2 linked regions of the Lujinxingia vulgaris genome follow. The main gene of each other region encodes a partner of the protein of the gene in region 2 in a complex. Links are inferred from orthologs where the notes say so. Each region holds a gene or a part of one and is shown on either strand. Other genes may lie near its edges.

The links. Proteins that work in one complex are often made in the same cells at the same time.
Region 1: FRC98_RS04990 (region 2) and rny share a complex: the UniProt entries of both Bacillus subtilis proteins name them as parts of the possible RNA degradosome complex. The link is inferred for Lujinxingia vulgaris from one-to-one orthologs.

What each region holds. Positions count from the first base shown.
Region 1 is NZ_VOSM01000002.1:18,115-28,440, reverse strand. Bases 2,548-5,403 are described here. They hold rny (ribonuclease Y), read right to left. Parts: upstream 4,897-5,403; coding sequence 3,199-4,896; downstream 2,548-3,198. Other genes in these bases: FRC98_RS03770 (5-formyltetrahydrofolate cyclo-ligase), read right to left, coding at 4,900-5,403; tyrS (tyrosine--tRNA ligase), read right to left, coding at 2,548-3,143. In the rest of the region: FRC98_RS03785 (methyltransferase domain-containing protein), read right to left, coding at 1-1,787; more of tyrS, read right to left, coding at 1,812-2,547; more of FRC98_RS03770, read right to left, coding at 5,404-5,472; FRC98_RS03765 (cell division protein ZapA), read right to left, coding at 5,624-5,977; FRC98_RS03760 (GAF domain-containing sensor histidine kinase), read left to right, coding at 6,209-7,552; FRC98_RS03755 (CAP domain-containing protein), read left to right, coding at 7,753-8,346; FRC98_RS03750 (Lnb N-terminal periplasmic domain-containing protein), read right to left, coding at 8,506-9,765; FRC98_RS03745 (POTRA domain-containing protein), read right to left, coding at 9,834-10,326. UniProt on the Bacillus subtilis protein: Endoribonuclease that initiates mRNA decay. Initiates the decay of all SAM-dependent riboswitches, such as yitJ riboswitch. Involved in processing of the gapA operon mRNA, it cleaves between cggR and gapA.
Region 2 is NZ_VOSM01000002.1:330,564-340,888, reverse strand. The notes cover bases 4,123-6,977. They hold FRC98_RS04990 (6-phosphofructokinase), read right to left. Parts: upstream 6,178-6,977; coding sequence 5,068-6,177; downstream 4,123-5,067. Other genes in these bases: FRC98_RS04985 (GNAT family N-acetyltransferase), read left to right, coding at 6,389-6,977; FRC98_RS04995 (metallophosphoesterase), read right to left, coding at 4,123-4,962. In the rest of the region: FRC98_RS05010 (1-acyl-sn-glycerol-3-phosphate acyltransferase), read left to right, coding at 1-1,451; FRC98_RS05005 (lipid-transfer protein), read left to right, coding at 1,448-2,635; FRC98_RS05000 (Hsp33 family molecular chaperone HslO), read left to right, coding at 2,854-3,702; more of FRC98_RS04995, read right to left, coding at 3,721-4,122; more of FRC98_RS04985, read left to right, coding at 6,978-7,048; FRC98_RS04980 (M20 family metallopeptidase), read left to right, coding at 7,041-8,198; otsB (trehalose-phosphatase), read right to left, coding at 8,209-9,024; FRC98_RS04970 (NAD(P)/FAD-dependent oxidoreductase), read right to left, coding at 9,072-10,325. UniProt on the Bacillus subtilis protein: Catalyzes the phosphorylation of D-fructose 6-phosphate to fructose 1,6-bisphosphate by ATP, the first committing step of glycolysis.

The DNA of each region.
Region 1 (10,326 bases), 310 kb from region 2 along the record:
CTGTGATCGAGGAAGGTCACAAGCCTGCGATCCCACTCCCGCTCATAGACCGTCTCCAGGATCACCAGGCGACGCGCCACCCGCGACGTTTCCGCCAGCACTTTATCGGGGCGTCGAGCGTGGTGGAGGGTGTAGGCGATGATCGCCACGTCAAACTGATCATCGTCCAGGGGCAACGACTCGCCATCGTAGGTGACCATCGGAAGTTCTGTGCGGTTGCGATCGTCGACCTCCGCCAACATCACCTCGTGGCCCGCCCCGGCCACAAGCTCACCCACAAAGCCCTCCCCCGCCCCCAGGTCGAGCACCCTGTCGCCAGGCCGAAGGTAAGGGCGCACGGCGTTGAACTTGGTCTTTGCGCGTCGGCGCAGCGCCCACGCAATGGCCCTCGGGCCCGCCTGCCATCCGATCATTGTTACCGCCCACACACTCTGCACCACCATCACCAGAATCTCCTCGGGGCGTCCCACCGCCGGAACATAAAAAAGATACGAGAGCATCAGCCCGAGCCCCGCAAGGCTCACCGACCAGGCGCCGGCCAGCGCGGCCGCCGCCAGCAGTCCCAGCGCGTACCAGGGATGCAGCACCGGGTTAAACACCAGATACGCCCCCCATGCCACCACCATCGCCAACGCCAGGCGCTCCCGGGTGCCGTTTTGCCAGAGTGCGGCTACCGCGATCGCCAGCATCGTCGCCAGCTGCAACGTCGGCGAAAGCACGTGCGTGACCGGCTCGGTGACGCCTTCGCGGTAGCCCAGAAGATAGCGCGCCGCGTAGTAAAGCGGCGCATCAAACGAAAACACGTCCGCATAAAGCGCCACGCTTTTTTGCTGATTGGCGATCAGGTCTTCAAACCAGAAGGGCGCATAGCCCGCCGTAAGCACGCCCACTGCCACCACCGCAGCGATGAGCGCATCGCGAAAACGCCCGCGCCGCCACAGCGCCACGCCCACAAGCGGGCTCACGATCAGAAAGGTAAGTTTGGCCAGGGCGCTCAGGCCGATCACCACCCCGATCTTCCAGGGAGCGCTGCGCCCCAGCATCAGCACCAGCGCCACCATCAGGCCCACGGCCAGCGCCTCGGTATGCCCACCGCCGGCAACCTCCCACACCACAAGCGGATGCCACCCGTAGAGGGTGGCCCACCCCACAGCGCGCCGCATCGCGATGAGCGCGCGCATGATCAGGAGCACCGCCAGAAGATCGGCCACCACAAAGAAGAGGCGCAACCACCGCTCCGATACACCCCCCAGCCACCTCGCAACGACTTCGGCAGAAGCAAAGACCGCCTGCGCCCCGGGCGGATACACCGTGTGGTAATCCGGGCTGTTCAGCCGCTTGAGCTCTGCCCACGACGACGCCCTTCCCACCTCCCCGGCATCGATCGCAGCGTCATCCGGCTCCCCCTTCAGGCGCGTCACACGCTCACGCGGCGTCTCGGCATAAGGGTTCTCCCCGCCGGCCACGATCGCCCCGTCCCACACGTAGCGCCACACATCATCCGAGAGCGAGACCGGCGCCATCCACGCCGCCACGCGCAGCGCCATCGCGCCGGCCAGCACCACCGCCACCCCGCGCCAGCGTGGCCCCCCGTTAAGCCACGTCCATCCCCCCCGCACGCCCCACCCCAGCAAGAACGCGCTCAGCCCCACAACGCCCAGAAATCGCCCGATGGCCTCGCGCGGGGGCGGCTCGCAAAGCGCGACCCACAACGTGAGCACTACGCTCAGCGCCAGCGCCAGCGCGATCTTCTGGCCCCCCTCTTCGCCGGCGCCAGCCTCACTCACTCGGGCTCACTCACTCGGGCGCACTCACACAAAACGCACCACGTGGTAGCGCTTCTTGCCGGCGCGCAGCACCAGCATCGACTCGCTGGCCAGGTCTTCCTCGCCAAGCACTTTATTCACGTCTTCAACGCGCTCATTGTTGATGTAGACCCCGCCCTGCTCCAGCAGCCGGCGCGCCTGACCCTTGGACTTCTGCAGGCCCGTCTCCACCAGCGCGTCCAGAAGCCCCAGCTCACCGCCCACCAGGCGCCCACGCTCCACTTCGGTCGAGGGCACCTCGGCAAAAATCGACTGCAAGTCGCGGTCGTTGAGCCCCTCGATCTTCTCGCCAAAGAGCATGCGGCTTGCGCGGATGACCTTTTCGCACTCCTCTTCCCCGTGAATCAGCGTCGTCACCTCGCGCGCCAACCGCTGCTGCACCTCACCGCGGTTCTCACCGGCGTCGATCTTCGCCTCCAGCTCCTCGATCTCTTCGCGGGGCATAAACGTGAACAGGCGCAGGAAACGCCCGCAGTCGGCGTCCCCCTGGTTGATCCAGTACTGGTAGAAGGCGTACGCGCTGGTCATCTCCCCGTCGAGGTAGACCGCGCCGCCTAAGCTCTTACCGATCTTCTTGCCGTCGGCCGAGGTGATCAGCGGGAAGGTCAGACCAAAGGTCGACTCACCGGTGCGCCGGCGAGTCAGGTCGACGCCGGCGGTGATGTTGCCCCACTGGTCGCTTCCGCCGACCTGCAGGCGACATCCCTCGTTCTGGTTGAGGTGCAAAAAGTCGTAGGCCTGAATCAGCATGTAGCTAAATTCGGTGTAGCTGATGCCCTGCTCGCGCTCCTCAAGACGCGCACGCACCGAATCTTTGGCCAGCATCTGATTGACGCGAAAATGCTTTCCGACCTCGCGCAAGAAGTCGATAAAGCTCCACTCCTTAAACCAGTCGGCGTTATTCACCATCGCCACCGGCTCGCCGGCTTTCGCATCTTCCGAGCGGTGCATCGTGCGTGAGGCGCCCAGCACGCGCTCGAGCTGCGCGCCGATGCTCTCGAGGTTGGCCTGCAAGGTCGCCTCATCGAGCAGGTTGCGCTCGGTGCTGCGCCCCGAGGGGTCGCCGATAAGCCCCGTCGCCCCGCCCACCAGCGCCAGGGGGCGGTGGCCGTGGCGGTAGAAATGCGCAAGGCCCATGATGCTCACCAGGTTCCCCACGTGGAGCGACGACGCCGTCGGATCAAAGCCGCAATAAAGGGTCATCGGCCCCTTGCTGAGCTCTTCGTCGAGCTCCTCGTGGGTCTGCTGGTAGATAAATCCACGCCAGGCGAGTTCGTTGAGAACGTCGCTTTGAAACTCGGTGGTTTGTTGCGTCATGGCTTTTCCAATTTTCAAATAAACTTTAACTTTCAAAGACTTACACACCTAAAACTCAGCGTGCGTAGTCGATAGCGCGGGTCTCGCGAATGACGGTGACCTTGATCTGGCCCGGATAGGTGAGCTCGTCTTCGATCTTGCGGGCGATGTCGCGGCTGAGCGCAAACGCGCCGGCGTCGTCGATGCTGCCGTGCTCGACCATCACGCGGATCTCGCGGCCGGCCTGAATGGCGTAGGTCTTCTCCACGCCCTTAAAGCTCATGGAGATGCGCTCCAGATCTTCGAGGCGCTTCACATAGGTCTCCAGGATCTCGCGTCGGGCGCCGGGGCGCGCGCCGCTCAGGGCATCGGAGGCGATGACCAGGTGGGCGATGACCGAGTTCTGGGGCTCGTCGTTGTGGTGCGCGGCCACGGCGTTGCGCACGATCTCATGCTCACCATACTTGCGGCAGAGGTCGGCGCCGATGATGGCGTGGCTTCCTTCCTGCTCGTGGGTGAGCGCTTTGCCGATGTCGTGCAGAAGACCGGCGCGCCGGGCCATCTTCACGTTCACACCGAGCTCGGAGGCCATCAGGCCGCATAAAAAGCCAACTTCGATGGAGTGCGACCACATATTCTGGCCGTAGCTCGTGCGGTATTTGAGCCGCCCGACCATCTTGATGAGCTCCGGGTGCAGCCCGTGGATGCCCAGCTCAAAAGCCGCCTGCTCACCGGCCTCTTTGATGCTCTGGGCGACCTCCTGATCGGTCTTGGCCACCACCTCTTCGATGCGGGTGGGGTGAATGCGACCGTCGGCGATGAGCTTGTCGAGGGAGCGGCGCGCGATCTCGCGGCGCACCGGGTCAAAGCCGCTGACGATAACCGCCTCGGGGGTATCATCGATGATGATGTCGACGCCGCTGGCGGCTTCCAGCGCGCGAATGTTGCGGCCCTCGCGACCGATGATGCGACCTTTCATATCGTCGGAGGGAAGGCTCACGACGCTGACGCATTTCTCGGCCACAAAGTCGCCGGCGTAGCGTTGCACGGCCACGCTGATGATCTTCTGGGCGCGCTTATCGGCCTCTTCTTCGGCCTGCTCTTCGATGACCTTGATCTTGCGGTTGGCCTCAAGCTCCGCCTGGTTGACCATACGCGCCACAAGCTCAGCGCGGGCCTGCTCGGCGCTGTAGCCGGCGACTTTTTCGAGCACCAGCTCCACTTCACCGCGCTGACGCTCAAGCTCCAGCTCACGCGAGGAGAATTGCGCCTCGCTCTCGGCGACCTGCTGCTCGCGGGTCTTCACGGCCTCTTCACGCTCATCAAGGCGCTCAGCGCGGGCGTCCAGGTTGGACTCGCGGTTGCTCAGACGCTCTTCGATCTTCTGCTGCTCGGCGCGGCGGCTCTTGAGCTCGGCTTCGCCTTCTTTTTGTGCGGCGAGTACAACCTCGCGGGATTTGATCTCGGCATCTTTGATGAGCTTATCGGCTTCGGCCTCGGCCTCGCGCTTGATGCGCTGAGCGGCGTCTTCGGCCTCATTTTTGGCCTCGGCTGTGAACTTCTCCACAAGCTCGGCGCGCACGCTCTCACTGAGCTCCGCGCGCACTTCATTCTCAACGCGCCGACGCGTGCTCTCGACGGTCTCATCTTTGAGCGCCTCCACGCGCTGGTCGACGAGCTCCTGCTGCTGAGCCTGGGCGCGAGTGCGGGCCATGAGGGTGCCCAGCACCACCCCGATGATCCCGCCGACGATCAGATAGAGCATCAGCTCCATGTCCTACTCCTTCGATGTATGTAAAGACGACGCCTGGTCTGGCACATGCCAGCGCGTGGGCGTCGCGATGATGTCCATAGGGCGGTCGTGGGCCTCGTCGGGCAGCTCCTCATCGATGAGCTGCCAGTCGTATCCCACCCCGATCAATAAGGCGTGTGTGACCCCGGCCAGGGCGCGGTCGTAGTAGCCACGCCCCGAGCCCAGGCGATGGCCGCGTCGGTCAAAGGCCAGGCCCGGCACCACAAAGAGGTCGATCTGGCTCAAATCGCAGGCCGGCCCTTCGGGCTCCAGGATGCCAAAGGCGCCGGGTGTGAGCCGGTCGAGCTGGCCGGCGTCGACAAAGTCGAGACGGTCGGAGGCGTTGACCCGCGGCAGGTAGACGCGGGCCCCCTGGCTGAGTTTTTCGTAGAGGGCGGCGGCCACGCTGAGCTCGGCGCCTGCGGCCCAGTAGGCGGCAACGTGGCGCGCGGCGAAGAACTCCGGCGCGCCCATCAGCTGCTCGCAAAGCGCTGCAGCCTCGCGCTCGCGCAGGGGTGCATCCAGCGCCCGACGCCGCGCGCGTAGCTCTTTTCGCAAGCGCGTCTTTTGCAAACCTGGGGCGTCTGCTGGGCTCACCGCTGCACTCGTCTTCGGGATGCCTCACAGGCACCCTTGTCGCGAGCTCAGAAGTTCGGTTCGGGCTCAGACACCGCGGTGGGGGTCGGATGGATAAACTTCGATCGCGCCTTCAGGCCTCCTCGACCTGACTGATCAAATCAACGAGCGTCTCGGTGGTCTCTTTGAGCTGCACGCGCATGCGATGCAGCTCCTCTCGGGCCTCAAAGAGCTCCTCGGCCACATTCATGCTGGCCAACATCATCAATTTATCTATGGGCGCACTGGGAGCGGCGCTCTGCAGCTCCTCAGCTTTATGGTCGATATAACGCGCCAGGTTTCGAACGAAGGTCGCGTCGCGATCACTTCGAATCGTCATCTTCTGGCCACGGATCTCGATCTGGATCGGTCCCGACCCCGAAGCGGTATCCGAGACGGACGTGGGCGCGCGGCGGCCTGAACCGGTCTTCGTACTCTGCGAACTCACGTGCACCTCCGAGCTTCGAGTCGTCTCTCGAAATAAGGCCGCGCACAAAGCGCTGCCGACAAAATCGCCCCCGGGGGGAGGCGGTCCCAATTATTAGAGCGTGGAAAGCCGGGCGGCAACCCCAAAACAGATTCGTAACACGGTCCGCCACGCAAAATCTGCTCCTCTTCCGATCCCGCTCAGCTCTGCTACACTGCACACGTCGCGCGCCACCCCTTTTGCGGAGTCTGTATGGCCGACCACCCCTCGCAGACCCTGGAGCAAGGCTCCGAGGGTCTCGACGATCGATCCGAAGAGCTCAGCGAACGCACCGAGGCCGACGCCCAGATCCGCTTCTATCGGGCGATGGCCAATACCGAGCTCGACTACGGCACTGTGCTGCGCCGGCTGGCGCGAGCCACCGCCGATGTGGTCTTCGATCTGTGCATCGTCTACCTGGTCGATGAGGCGCGCGGGGTCTTTCCGGCGGCGGCCTTCCACCCCAACCCCGAGGCGCTGGCCGCGCTGCACCGGGCGTTCTCCTCGGGAGAGAGTCGCGCCGGCGACGGGCTTATTGAGCGCATCATCGCCCGCCGCGAGTATTATTTTCGCCCCCGCTGGAACCCGCGCCTGCTGGAGCCGCATCTTCCCGCCGGCTCCAGTGTGGATCTGGACATCGAGATCCACAGCCTGATCGCCGCGCCGATGATCACCACCGAGGGTGACTGCATCGGCGCGCTCCTGATGGGACGCCACACCACCACCGCCGCGTACAATGAGACCGATCTGGCGCTGATCGAGTGGATCGCCTCCCACGCCGCGATGAAAGTAGAGACGGCGCGCCTCTACCACACCCTCAAAAAGACCAACGCCGAGCTCGACGAGGCGGTCAAAGCTCGCGACACCTTCATCGCCATCGCCGCCCACGAGCTGCGCACGCCGCTGAGTACGCTGAAGTTGCACGCCCAGATGCTGCGGCGCTTCGCCACCCGCGACCCCGAGAGTTTTACCCCGCAGATGGTCGTCGATCGCCTGGGCTCGGTCGACCGGCAGGTCAACCGCCTCGATCGCCTCATCGACCAGCTGATGAACGTCTCGCGCATCATCGACGGGGGAATGGCCCCGGAGCTCGGGCCCTGCGATCTCTGCGTGGTGGCCCGCGACGTCGTCTCGCGTTTTGAGCAGGCCCTCGAAGATGCGGGCTGCCAGCTTTCCCTCAGCGCCCCGCCCGGCGTTCACGGCATCTGGGATCTGGATCGCCTCGACCACATCCTGACCAACCTCGTCTCCAACGCCATCAAATACGGCGGCGGCCAGCCCATTGAGGTGCGCGTCTTCTGCGACGCCGACGGCGCCCGCGTCGAGGTCGAGGATCGCGGCGAGGGCATCGCGCCGAGAGATCGGGAGCGGATCTTTGAGCGATTTGAACGTGTGATCTCCAGTCGACAGACCAAAGGAATGGGGCTGGGGTTGTGGATCGTTCGCTCTTATACCGAGAGCCTCGGTGGCCAGATCCGCGTGGAGAGCGAGCTGGGCCAGGGCTCGACCTTCATCCTCGAACTGCCGCTTCACTCCCCCGCCAACCAGGGCGCGTAATCTCGATGTTGAGCGTCTGTGGGCGGTGCCCGGGCATTACAATTCTTATCATTTTGGGGAATGGGGCTGGGTTGATGGATCGTTGGTCACTACAATGGGTGCCCGGCGACCCATTCAGCGCGCCGTGAATGCTGGACCGGGGCTAGACGCCTCACTCGCCATTCTACACCCTTTTCCATCGCCAGTTTGAGCCCGCCATCATGACTTCGAGACGTACTTCGAAAGACTTTGCGCGCCTCCCGGGTGTTACATTTCTTATCATTTTGTTCCTGCTGATGGTGGGTGCGGGGTGTGTGCCGCCGGCCGAGGGGGTCGATCCTCTGAGCGAGCCCACGGATAACTGGGAGTTCGAAGATCTGGATCGCCCTCCCCTCGATGCGCGCATCGCGCAGGTGGTGGAGGCGACCAATCGTGCCCGCGCCCGCGCGCAGGATTGCGGGGTGCACGGGCCGATGGAGGCGGTCGGGCCGGTCGAAGCCGATGAGGCTCTGGAGATGGCCGCCACCGCCCACGCTCACGATCTGGCGGCGATGGGAGCGCTGAGCCACACCGGCAGCGACGGCAGTGATTTTGTGGAGCGCGCCGAGCGCGCCGGTTTTGAGGGGCAGCCCGTTGGCGAGAACATCGCGGCGACCTTTCGCCTTGGCGAAGCGCTGGTGCGGGGCTGGATTGATTCCGACGATCATTGCCGGGTGCTGATGAACCCCGACGCCCGTTTTATCGGCGTGGGGCTCTTTGATGCGGAGCCGGGCGCGCGTTTTTCAACCTACTGGGTGCAGGTCTTCGGGTATTGAGGCCGGGGCAGGAGCGCGTCAGGTGGGTGGAGCGCTGAGGTCATCCCGGCGTTGGACTTTTGGCCCTCCGGGCCCGCGTGGCGTTGCCTGAGATTCAGACATCACACGCGCGTCTCAAGCGCGTCGCATATCAACGTCTCGCGATGAGACCGCGACGCGTTATGCCTCGCTCTGCGTCCTTTCGGTGGGTTTGCAGGCCAGCTCCACGCCGGCCGCCGAGCCGAGCACCCAGGGGAGCAGCAGGGCCAGGGGAAGGAGCATGTTCTGGAAGATGGCCGGCCAGATAAGCCCCACCAGCTGTACGAGCAACCCGAGGATCGCGAGCGAAGCGAGCGCGCGCCAGATAAGGCGAAGCCCGCGCCGGCTCCCCTCACTGCCAAAAGCCACCCGCAGCGCGACGAAAGCCCCGAGCAGGGTGAGCGGGTTGGCAAGGAGCAGGTTGAGGTTCCAGTAGGTCACGGTGTGATCGGTCATCGCCGCCATCACAAAGAGCCCGGTGCCCACCAGACCGAAGAGGCCGGCGAATGCGCCCAGGTAGAGGCCAAACGCCACCCGGGGTCCGCGTCGTTCGGGGTGGCGCTGTGCCCGCCAGCCCAGCAGCGCGCTGAGCGCGCCAAGAAGCACGCCCACGCCCAGCCAGAAGGGCCAGTGCGTCGCCGGGGCCTCGGGCGTGGGCGCGCGACTCGACTTGAACACCTGATGGGTGCGCAGCACCAGAGGTTGGGTGTTGCCCTCGGCATCGACATACTCAAAGTCGAGCACGGCCTCCTCCAGCACTTCCGGCAAGAACATCGCGTCCCACACCGCGATGGGGCGGTCGATCTCGTTGTTCATCAGGAACATCAAGAGCCAGTCCATCGGCTTAAGGTGCTGGGAGTGGCGCCGGGTATGCCCGCGCAGCGTCAGCGCATCATCATGCGAAAATGCCTCCTTAAACTGCCCGCCCACCGCCTTATCGATGATGTCACGCACCCGCGTGGCGCAGTTATCGTCGTAGTGATGGTAGAGGTACTGGCGGTTCTCCGGGCGCACATTATCGGCCAGAAACGCCGCCACCTCCGCCCGAGCCTCAGGCGGCAGGTTCAGCTCGATCACACGCACGTCACGGTCTTCGGCAATATAAAACTGGTAGGTCGGCGCCACCGGCGCCGGCGCCACCCAGAAGAGCAGCCGCCCCATGGCGAAGTTCATCAACATCCCATCGCCAAACGAGAACATCCCGTAGTTGTAGAGGCGAGCGGTGTTGTAGCGGCGATCTTCGACCACAAGTGCGGTGTGACCAAACCACTGCGGGATCTGATCGCCCGGGCTAAACGTCGCCAGACTGATCACCAGATCTTCGGGGCGGCTTAACCCTTTGCCCCAGGGCGTGTTGTAGGCCTGGGCCGGGCGCACCGCGCTGAGCAGTGTCACTCCCATCACCAGCACGACCAGCAGCGGCAACACCGCCCTGTGCCACCTTTGGTGGCCCCATGGATTCTGTCGGCTCAAAACGAATACCCGAGGTTGAAGTGCAGACTCCCAAAGCTCTCGCCGGGGCGGCGGTCGAGCACCACGCCGTAGTCGAAGAGGAGGGGAATCTGGTCAAAGATCAAATAGCGAAGCCCCAGCCCCGCGGTGGTGCGCACCCGTGAGAGGGGCGCCTCATCGGGGAAGGCGTTGGCAAAACACTGCGCGGAGCTTCGTCGGCCGGCCTCATCGAAGCAGTCGACGAGCAGCCCGGCGTCGAAGAACGTCGCCCCGTACACGCTCCATTCCTTAATCAGCGGATAGCGCAGCTCGGCCGTATAGCTCATCATCAGCTCGCCGCCCAGCGGCTGCTGGCGCGCCCCCACCGGCCCGAGCACGTTGGTGGGGAAGCCGCGCACGGTGCCCACCCCGCCCAGATAGAAGCGCTCATCGGGGGGCACCAGGCTCTGGCGCTCGGCGAAGGGCACGATCTGACCGTAGCGCAGCCCCTGGCCAAGCACGTAGTCGCCC
Region 2 (10,325 bases):
CGGTGCTCCTGGCCACCGAGTCGCCCTTTCGTATCAACTACATGGCGCGCAGCGGCATCTTCAAACATCCGGTGGTGCGCGCGGTACTCAACGGGGTGGGCGTCATCCCCATCTACCGCGCCAGCGAGCTGGGTGGGCAGCCGGCACGCAACCAGAACAGCTTCTACCGCGCTTTTGAATTGCTGGAGGCCGGAGGCTGCGTCGGCATGTTCCCCGAGGGCGCCAACTCCCCCGACCGCCAGGTCCGCGAGATCAAAACCGGCACCGCCCGCCTGGCCCTGGAAGCCGAAGCCCGCAACGACTACCGCCTGGGCGTTCAGATCCAGCCGGTGGGGCTGAACTTCGCCGACCGCGACCGCTTCCTCTCCAGCGTCTTAATTCGCTACGGCAAGCCCATCGATGTGCGAGATTTTGCCGACCTCCACCGCCAGGATCCCCGTCAGGCCGTCTACGAACTCACGCAGCTTATTTTGCAACGCCTGCGCGACGTGGCCACCCACGTGCACGACGAGCGCAACCGCCAGCTCGTGATGGACATCCACCGCATCTACGGAAACGAGCTCCTCTCGGAGTTTATGGGGGCCTACGACGTCGACCTGCGCCCGCTCACCCACAAGCTCTTCGATCGGGCGCGCGCCGCCGACGGTCCTCGCCCCGACCTCGATGATCGCTTCACCATCGAGCAGGCCATCGCCGACGCGGTCGACTTCTACGAGCAGCGAAACCCGGCGATGGTCGCCCGGGTGCGTATGGACATCCGCCGCTACAAAGACCACTTAAAACAGGTGCGCCTGCGCCACGACATCGTCCATGAGCATAGCCCCGAGAACTTGAGCAGCCGACGAGAAGCCATCAAACTCACCGCGTACGCGCTGGGGTTTGGGCCGCTGGCGATCTACGGGATGATCACAAACCTGGTGCCCTATCTGCTGGTGCGCGCCATCGTGTCTCACCAGCCCGAAGAGGCCAAACGCGCCTTCATCGCGCTGATCAACAGCTTTTTTGCCTTTCCGCTCTGGTACCTCTTTCTGGGCTGGTATCTCTGGAGCAACCTGCGGCCGCCGATCTGGGCGATGGTGCTCTTTGTCAGCAGCCTGCCGATGACGGCCTTTTTCTTTTTAACCTGGTGGCGCAAGATCCTCGTCTACCGCGACCGCATCCTCTCGCGTACGCTTTTTCGCACCCAGAAAAACCTGCTGGAGACGTTGGGCCGCGAGCGCGCGCGCCTCATTGAGACCTTCGAGAACGTCAAAATCGACTACCTCATCGCCCGCTTCGGGCACCTCTTCGATGAGGACTCCGCCTACGCGCTGCCCTGGCAACCCGACCTGGCGAGCCCTCCTGGTGAAGCGCCTCAGACCGCGATGAAAACGCCAACCCCGGCCTCCAAGGCACACGCCAGCGCCGGGCTCACCCACGATTCATCCCCCCAACTTCAGGAGCAAGAATGACTCGCAAAGTCTATGTCGTCGGCGTCGGTATGACCAACTTCGAGAAGCCCGGCCGCCGCGAGTGGGACTACCCCGATATGGTGCGTGAGGCCGGCACCCAGGCGCTGGAAGACGCCGGCGTGGACTATCAGGCCATTGAGCAAGTCTTCTGCGGCTACGTCTACGGCGACTCCACCAGCGGACAGCGCGCCGCCTACGAGCTGGGGCTGACCGGGGTGCCGATCTACAACGTCAACAACAACTGCTCCACCGGCTCCACCGCCCTCTTTATGGCCCGCCAGCTCATCGCCGGGGGCATCCTCGACTGCGCGCTGGCCCTGGGCTTTGAGAAGATGCAACGCGGCTCGCTCAAGACCGACGGCCAGGACGACCGGGCCAACCCGCTCGGCCGCCATTTTGAGACGATGGCCTCCCAGCGCGGCTTTGCCAAAGCGCCGCCCGCCCCCCAGATCTTCGGCAACGCCGGCCTGGAGCATATGGAGCGCTACGGCACGACCGTGGAGCATTTTGCAAAAATCGCCCATAAGAACCACCTCCACTCCACCAAAAACCCCCGCTCCCAGTTCCAGGACGAGTACAGCCTGGAGGCCATCCTGGAGTCGCGACCGGTGCACCACCCGCTGACCATGCTGCAGTGCTGCCCGACCTCCGACGGGGCGGCCGCCGCGGTGCTGATGAGCGAGGAGAAGGTGCGCGAGCTGGGCCTGGAAGATCAGGCCATCGAGATCGCCGCGATGAGCATGACCACCGACACCCCGGCCTCCTTTGGCAAGAGCGCCATCGACCTGGTGGGCTTCCAGATGAGCAAACTCGCGGCAGCTCAGGTCTTTGCCGAGAGCGGCCTGAGCATCGCGGATGTCGACGTGATCGAGCTTCACGACTGCTTCTCCACCAACGAGCTCATCACCTATGAGGCGCTCGGGCTCTGCGAGGAAGGCAAGGCCGGCCAGCTCATCGACGCGGGTGATGTCACCTACGGTGGCAAGTGGGTCGTCAACCCCTCGGGCGGGCTCATCTCCAAGGGCCACCCCCTGGGGGCCACCGGCCTTGCGCAATGCGCCGAGCTGACCTGGCAGCTGCGCGGCCAGGCCGACCAGCGCCAGGTTGAGGGCGCCGAGATTGCGCTCCAGCACAACCTTGGGCTGGGCGGCGCGGCCGTCGTCACCCTCTATCGCCGAAACTAACACCGCTTTTATAGCGTGACCAAAAAGCCAGCCTGTTCAACACCTTAGGGGCTGGCAACGGTATAAGCATCGCCTCCACGCGCCCCTCCCCGGGAGGGGCGCCGGCGCGTCTCCCCCGGCCGAAACCACCTCTGGGAAATAGTCATCGACCTTCGGTGTTTCCCTCCCTTCGGAGCGTCAGACTCCCCCACATCGACCCGTTACGGAAAGCTGCAGCCATGAGCACCCTATCCCCCCAAAGTCCTGACGATCAGGGCCTGCGCGCGATGAGCGAAGACGGCTCGTTTCGCGTCATCGCCATCAACGCTACCACCACCGCCCGCGGCGTTCTCGAGGCCCAGCAGGCCGGCTCGGAGATCGCGCCGCGGCTGGCCGAGCTGGCCACCGCCACCGTGCTGCTGCGCCTGGCCATGAGCCCGGACTACCGCCTGCAGACAGTGCTGAAACACCCTGAACACGGCTCCATCGTCGCCGACAGCCACCCCGACGGAGTGACCCGCGCGCTGATTCAGCAGGAGCGCGACAACACCATCTCGCTCGGCCCCAAAACCCTGCTCAGCGTGCACCGCGACACCTACACCGGCAAACTCCACCAGGGCATCGTCGAGACCCTGGAGGGTTACGGCCTGGGTGAGTCCATCGCCGGCTACCTCAAGCAGAGCGAGCAGATCCACTCGGTGGTCGGCCTGCGCACCCTCTTCGACGATCAGGGCCAGCTGACCTACGCCGGAGGATTTCTCGTACAGCTTTTGCCCGACGCCCACGTCGACACGCTGGCCGCGGTCACCGAGCGCCTGGAGCAGACCGGCACTCAGAAGGTCTTTGAGGTCGGCAGCTTCGAGAATGAAGGCATACTCAAAGCGGTCTTTGAGGAGGTGCCCTACCGCATCCTCGGCGAAGACCTCTTTCGCTTCGGCTGCAACTGCAGCGAAGAGCGCATCCTGGGCGCCCTGGCCACCTTAAGCCCGGCGGAGCGTGCGGAGCTCGCTGCCAGCAACGAGCCCATCGAGATCGGCTGCGACTACTGCAACGTCACCTACAGCATCGACCCGGCCACCCTGGGTTGATGCCAGACGCGGGAAGCCTTAGCCCCGATCGCGCCGCCGACGTCGGTAGGCGCGGTCGGGGGCTCCGGCCAGAAGTTCGATCTGCGTGATCTCCGCCGGCGCCCCGATGCGCATCGGCGGCCCCCAATAGCAGGTGCCACGGCTGACGTAGATCCAGGTCCTGGCCTCGCGCGCCAGCCCGACAGCATAGGGGTGAAACCAGCCGATGATCAGGTTCCACGGCCACATCTGCCCGCCGTGGGTGTGCCCGGAGAGCTGCAGATCGTAGCCCGCCGCCGCGGCCTGATGGATGCTCTTGGGCTGGTGAGCCAGCAGCACGCTGACGTCATGCTCCGGCGCCCCCTCGCGGGCGCCCTGCGGATCAGAGACAGCATCGGGATCGTGACGTGAGGCCGAGAAGTCGGTGCAGCCGGCCATCAACACGCGCCCGCCCTGATGCTCAATAAGGGCGTGGGCGTTATTGAGCACCACAATCCCCTGCTCTTCGAGAGCTTTGCACCAGCCCGGGGCGTCCCAGTAATACTCGTGGTTACCGGTGCAGTAGAAGACCCCGTGGGGCGCGCGAAGATCGAAGATCGGCTCCACATCCTTCCAGATGCGATCGACCATGCCCTCGATGAGGTCGCCGGTGATGACGATGGCGTCGGGTTGAAGCTCGCGAACCCGATCGACGATGGCCTGCACATGCCCGCGCCGCACGGTGGGCCCAACGTGCACATCGGAGATCTGCACGATCCGAAACCCCTCCAGAGAGGCGGGCAGGCCCTCAAAGGGCACCCCGACCTCAACCACATCGGGCAGGCGCAACGCCTCGTACATGCCCCACTTCGACGCCACCGCCGCCCCGCCGACGACCGCGGCGTTGAGGCTGCTGCTCATAAAGAGCCGCCGCGACGGATCGGCCGGCAGCGCCGCCGGCCCCGATACTTCGGTCGATTCCGTCTTTCGAAAGGCCCCCAGACGGCGCGTAAGCCACTCGGCCACATCTTTGAAAATCATCAGGATGAGCAGGAGCGAGAAAAACCCCATCGCCACATAACTCGTCCACTGCGCGATCGTGTAGATCGGCTCCACCCGGGGCATCGAGCGCATCGACATCGTCGCTGTCACCAGCACGATATGCCCGACCACAGCCCAGGTGACCACACCGCGCCAGCGACTCTCCGGGTGCAATGGCCCTCGAAGCCTGCGCCAGAGGTAGTAATGAGCCCCAAACCACAGGCCGGTAAAAAAGAGCCCGAACACGATCATCGACACCATCGTTTGTCCTCGGAGGTACATCGTCGAAAAGACAGAGCAACGCACCGGGCGCTCACCCGGCGCGTTGGTCCACAGACTTTAGCCCCCGACGAACCGGCGGCCAGCTCAGATCACGCGATTCTCGGGCATGCGACTTAAGTCGACCTCGAAGTCTGCGCGGCCAAAGGAGGTTCCCACCGCCGCCGCCGCATGCACCAGCAGCGAATCCACCGGCACAAGACGCGTCTGGTCGGCGACCTCGGCGATCTCCACGCTGGTCATCTGCCCGTTTTGCAGCGCGACCATGCGTCCCCAGCGCCCGCCGGCGACCAGCGCCGCGGCGTGCGCCCCGAACGCCGTAGAGAGCACCCGATCAAAGGCCGTCGGCGTGCCTCCGCGCTGGATATGCCCCAGCGTCGTGGTGCGAATCTCACTGTCGACCAGGGGCTTGAGCTTCTCGGCCAGAAGGTTGCCGATGCCGCCCAGGCGCAGGGGATCGGGGCTATCGTCGATATGCTCGCGCACCACCTGCTTGCCGTCGAGCAGCGTCGCGCCCTCGGCCACCACAATCATGGTGAAGCGCTGGCGTTTCTTGCGCTGCTGACACACCCGGGCGATCTCTTCGACATCAAAAGGAAGCTCCGGAATCAGGATCACGTCTGCCCCGCCCGCAAGCCCGCTGTGCAGAGCGAGCCAGCCGGCGTAGCGCCCCATCGTCTCGAGAATCATCACCCGGCTGTGGCTCTCGCCAGTGGTCTGCAGCCGGTCAACGGCCTCGGTGGCCACCGCCACCGCCGTATCAAACCCGAAGGTGCGATCGGTGTGCATCAGGTCGTTGTCGATGGTCTTGGGCACGCCCACACATTTGACGCCCTTCTCGCTTAAGCGGTGCGCGATGCTCATGGTGCCGTCGCCGCCGATGACCACCACCCCGTCGAGCTTCAGGCGGTGGTAATTCTCCACGAGCTGGTCGCTGACATCGGCCCCGTCGGCCAGGTAATGATTGAAGGGGTTGGCCTTATTATGCGTGCCCAGGATGGTGCCACCACGCGCCAGGATGCCCTTGAGAGCCTTCAGATCGAGCTCGCGGCTGCGCCCCTCGATCATCCCCAGAAACCCCTCTTCGAAACCGATCACCGTGGCGTCGCACTTGAGCAAGAGGCTCTTGGTCACCGCTCGAATCACTGCGTTAAGGCCGGGGCAGTCGCCGCCGCCGGTCAGGACTCCAATGCGCATCGTGTCTCCTTGTCTGACTTCGAAATTTAGGAAGGGGCTTCGCCCGCTCGTCTCAGCTTCAAGATGCGTGCGAGAAGAGGTTTCATCAAGCGCGTTGCGCCACTTCTCCCGGGCTTCGGGGTGCCTATTGTCCCGATTCACCAACGTCCCAACGCCGCCCGCGCATTTCGCGGCGGCCTTAACGTGACCCCGCCCCCCCCAGGAGACCTGTATGGACGACATGCCCTCGGGCAGTCGACGCAACCCTCGCCAGCTACGCACCAACGCCCCGATCACCATCCGCGAAATGGAGCTCGAAGACCTCGCTGCGGTCTTCGCCCTTGGCGAGCGCATCTTCACCGCCGATCGCTGGCCCAACCTCTACCGCACCTGGGATGAGTTTGAGCTGATTCAGATCTTCGGCACCGACACCGAGACCTGCCTGGTGGCCGAATGCAACGACCAGGTGGTGGGCTTCGCCCTGGGCACCCTCATCGAGAAGCGGCGCAGCGCCTGGACCTATGGCTACTTGCTGTGGCTGGGCGTCGAGCCCGACCTCTCGCGCAGCGGCGTGGGCAAGCGCCTGGTCAACCGCCTCACCGAGCTCTTCATCGCCCGGGGCGCACGCATCATGCTGGCGGATACCGAGTCCGATAACCTGCCGGCGGTGAACTTCTTTCGGCGCCAGGGTTTTACCAATGAGACCGAGCACGTCTACCTGGCCAAAAACCTCACGCAGCACCCCGAATACGTGCGCCGCCGACGCTCCCTGGCGCATCCTCCCTCCTCCGACCCCTCGCCCTCCGACGCCGCCCCGGCGCACCTGCCTCCCGGAGGCATAAGCCCGGGCGATGACGCCTCCCCAGGCCAACCTCATGAGCATGATGACTGAGCTCCACGATCTTCTGGCCCACCTTGACCGGGCGCGCTGCGAGCGCCTGCTCATCGACATGGTCGATATCTACAGCCCCTCTTATGCCGAGAGTGCGGTGGTGTCGCGGGTCTGTGCGGCTTTGCAGGAGGCCTCGGTGCCTTACCGGCTTCAGCCGGTGGTCGCCTCACCCGGGGCGCCGGGGCGCGCCAACATCCTTATTGAGCTCGGGCCGCAGCCGCCGGAGCTGATGCTGGTCGGCCATCTCGACACCGTCCCTTACTTCAGCGATGAGCACGACGCCCCGGGCAGCACTCTGGAGGGCGACGTGCTCCACGGGCTGGGAAGCGCCGACATGAAGTCGGGGTGTGCGGCGATGGTCGAGGCGGTCTGCGCCCTGGTCGACGCCGGAGCGCGCCTTCGGCGCGGCCTGTTGCTGGCGCTGGTCGTCGGCGAGGAAGAGTACGGCGATGGCGCCGCAAAACTTCTGGAGAGCTCGCACGCCCCGCTGGCGATCATTGGCGAGCCCACCGGGCTTCGCCCCTCATTGGAGCATTACGGCTACATGGAGCTTCGTCTCATCGCCGAGGGACGGCGCGCCCACGCCGCCCGCCCCGACGTAGGCGCCAGCGCCATCCACGCCATGCTCAGCACCATCCTGGCCGTCATCGAGCAGGTCAGCGACGCCGAGCCCGCCACACGCGTGAGCATCAACCCCCGCGAGGTTCACGGCGGCGACTCCCTCTTTGTCATCGCCGATCGTTGCGAGGCCGCGCTCGATATTCACCTGGCCGCCGGCGTCGACACCGCCGCACTCCGAGAGGCCCTGGCCACCACCATTGAGGCATCCAACGCCGACCACCCTCAATGCACCGTGAGCTCCGAGGAGCTCTTCTTCGCCCCGGCCTACAGCCTCAACCCCGATGACGCGCCGATGCAGACCTCCCGGCGCGCCTTCCTGGCGCTGCAGCAGCCCTTTACCCCCCGGCCTTTTCCCTCCCACTCCGACGGCAACCGCTTCTTTGAGGCAGGCATCGCCCCGCTCATCCTCGGTCCGGGCGACCTGGGCGTGGCGCACACCCGCGATGAGCACGTGCACTTAAGCGAGGTCCACCGCGCCGCCGAGCTCTACCTGAGCCTCATCGTGCATCACTGCATCCACGAGCATTGACGCGCCCTCGTCAGGGGAGGCCCACCAACCTCCCCTGATTCTGGTCGCAAAGGGCAGCGAGCTCCCAGATCAGGCGCACCACCTGAGCCGGGTCGCGCACCCGCGCGCTCGCTTCGCTCGCGCGATCTTCGGAGGCCACAAGCACCGTGCTCCCCTCAGCGCCCAGCGCCAAAAAAGCATCTTCGTCGGTCAGGTCATCGCCCACATAAAGCGCGTGCACCTCGCCCGGCGCCGTGGCCCGCGCGCGTCGCAGCACAAGCTGCGCCGCGCGCCCTTTGTCCCAGCGCAACGCCGGCACCGCCTCCACCACGCATTTCCCCGACTTCAGACGCACGCCCCCCAACTGCAGCGCGGCCTCGCTGGCGCGCGCCGCCAGCGTCTGTGCCCCCTCCTCCACCAGCCGGTAATGCAACGCCACGCCAAAGGGCTTCTGCTCCAGGACCACGCCGGCAACATCACCGAACCTCTCGCGCCAGGCCGCCTCCACCTTCGCGATGGCCGCCCGGGCCTCCTCGGCCCCTTTTACAAGCTCGCGCGCGCCGCTGGCCCACCACAACTCCAGACCGTGACTTCCCACCACGCTGACATTACCCACGCCAAGCCTTGCCTGAACATCGGCCGCGCCGCGCCCGCTGACGATCACCACCTGGGCCCCGGTCTTCACAAGCGCCGTGATCGCCTCCGCCGCCCCGACCTCAGGCGCGGCAAGCTCCGGTCGAGCCGCAATGGGCGCAAGCGTCCCGTCAAAGTCGAGCATCGCCAGCAGGCGCTGGCCTTTTGCCAGCGCGTTTGCGACGTCGTGCACCACATCATCGAGCGTCTTCATCTCCCCTCCTCGCCAGTCACCGATAGGCCCCCCCTGGCCGCTCAGCCTCACTCCGCGTGAACCTCGTCGGCCCGCGGGCTCTGCCAGAAGTTCAACGCCCCGGCGCGCTCCTTTGGAGGGTCGACAATCAGACGCGCGCTGCGTCGCATGCCCACATAGGCAAAGATCCAGCCCATGAGCACGTAGGCGCGGTTTCGAAACCCGATCAAAAAGAGCAGGTGCACAAAGAGCCAGGCAAGCCAGGCCAGGAGCCCGCCGAACTTCCAGTCGCCGATCTCGGCGATGGCCCTGGCGCGCCCGATGGTCGCCATCTTGCCGCGATCCCAGTACGAAAACGCCTCCAGCGGCTTTCCCTCCACCGCGCGTTTGATGTTTTCGGCCACGTGTTTTCCCTGCTGCACGGCCACCGGCGCCAGTCCGGGCAACACCTCGCCATCCTCGTTCTCAAAACGCGCGAGGTCGCCGATCACAAAGACCCGATCATCTTCCGGCATGCGCAGATCGGGCCGCACGCTCACGCGCCCCATCCGGTCGAGCTCAACATTAAGCGTCTCGGCCAGCGGGCTGCCTTTGACCCCGGCAGCCCACACCACGGTTTTTGCCAGGATGCGCTCCCCGTTGACCGTGACCCCCTCCTCATCGATGGCCTCGACCATGGCGTTGAGGCGCACCTCCACGCCCATCTTCTCAAGATCGCGACGCGCACGCTCGGAGAGCTCCTCATCGTAACCGGTCAGCACCCGCGGCCCCGCATCCAGCAAGAGAACCCGCGCGCGAGTCGGGTCGATGCGACGAAAGTCTTTGACCATCACCTGGTAGGCGATCTCGCGAATGGCCCCGGCCATCTCCACGCCGGTGGCTCCCGCACCCACCACCACAAAAGTCAATAGCCCGCGCCCCTCCGAGCCCTCTCCCTCGCGCTCAGCCTGCTCAAAGACCTCCAGAATGTGGCGACGGCAGGTCAGCGCGTCGCGCAGCGTCTTGAGCCCCGGCGCCTGCTCCTCCCACTGCGGGTTGCCAAAATAGTTGGTCTGCATGCCGGCGGCGACCACCAGGTAATCATAGTTCACCTCCCCGCCCTCATAGCGCACCACCCGCGACTCACGGTCGATGCTGGTCACCTCCCCGAGCATCACCTGCACATTCTGCTGACGGCGCACCACCTCGCGAATCGGCGAGGCGATATCGTCGGCGGAGAGCCCCGCGGTGGCGACCTGGTAGAGCAGCGGCTGGAAGAGGTGGTGGTTATGCCGATCGATCAGAAACACATCCACCGACGCCCGCTTCAACGCCCGCGCCGC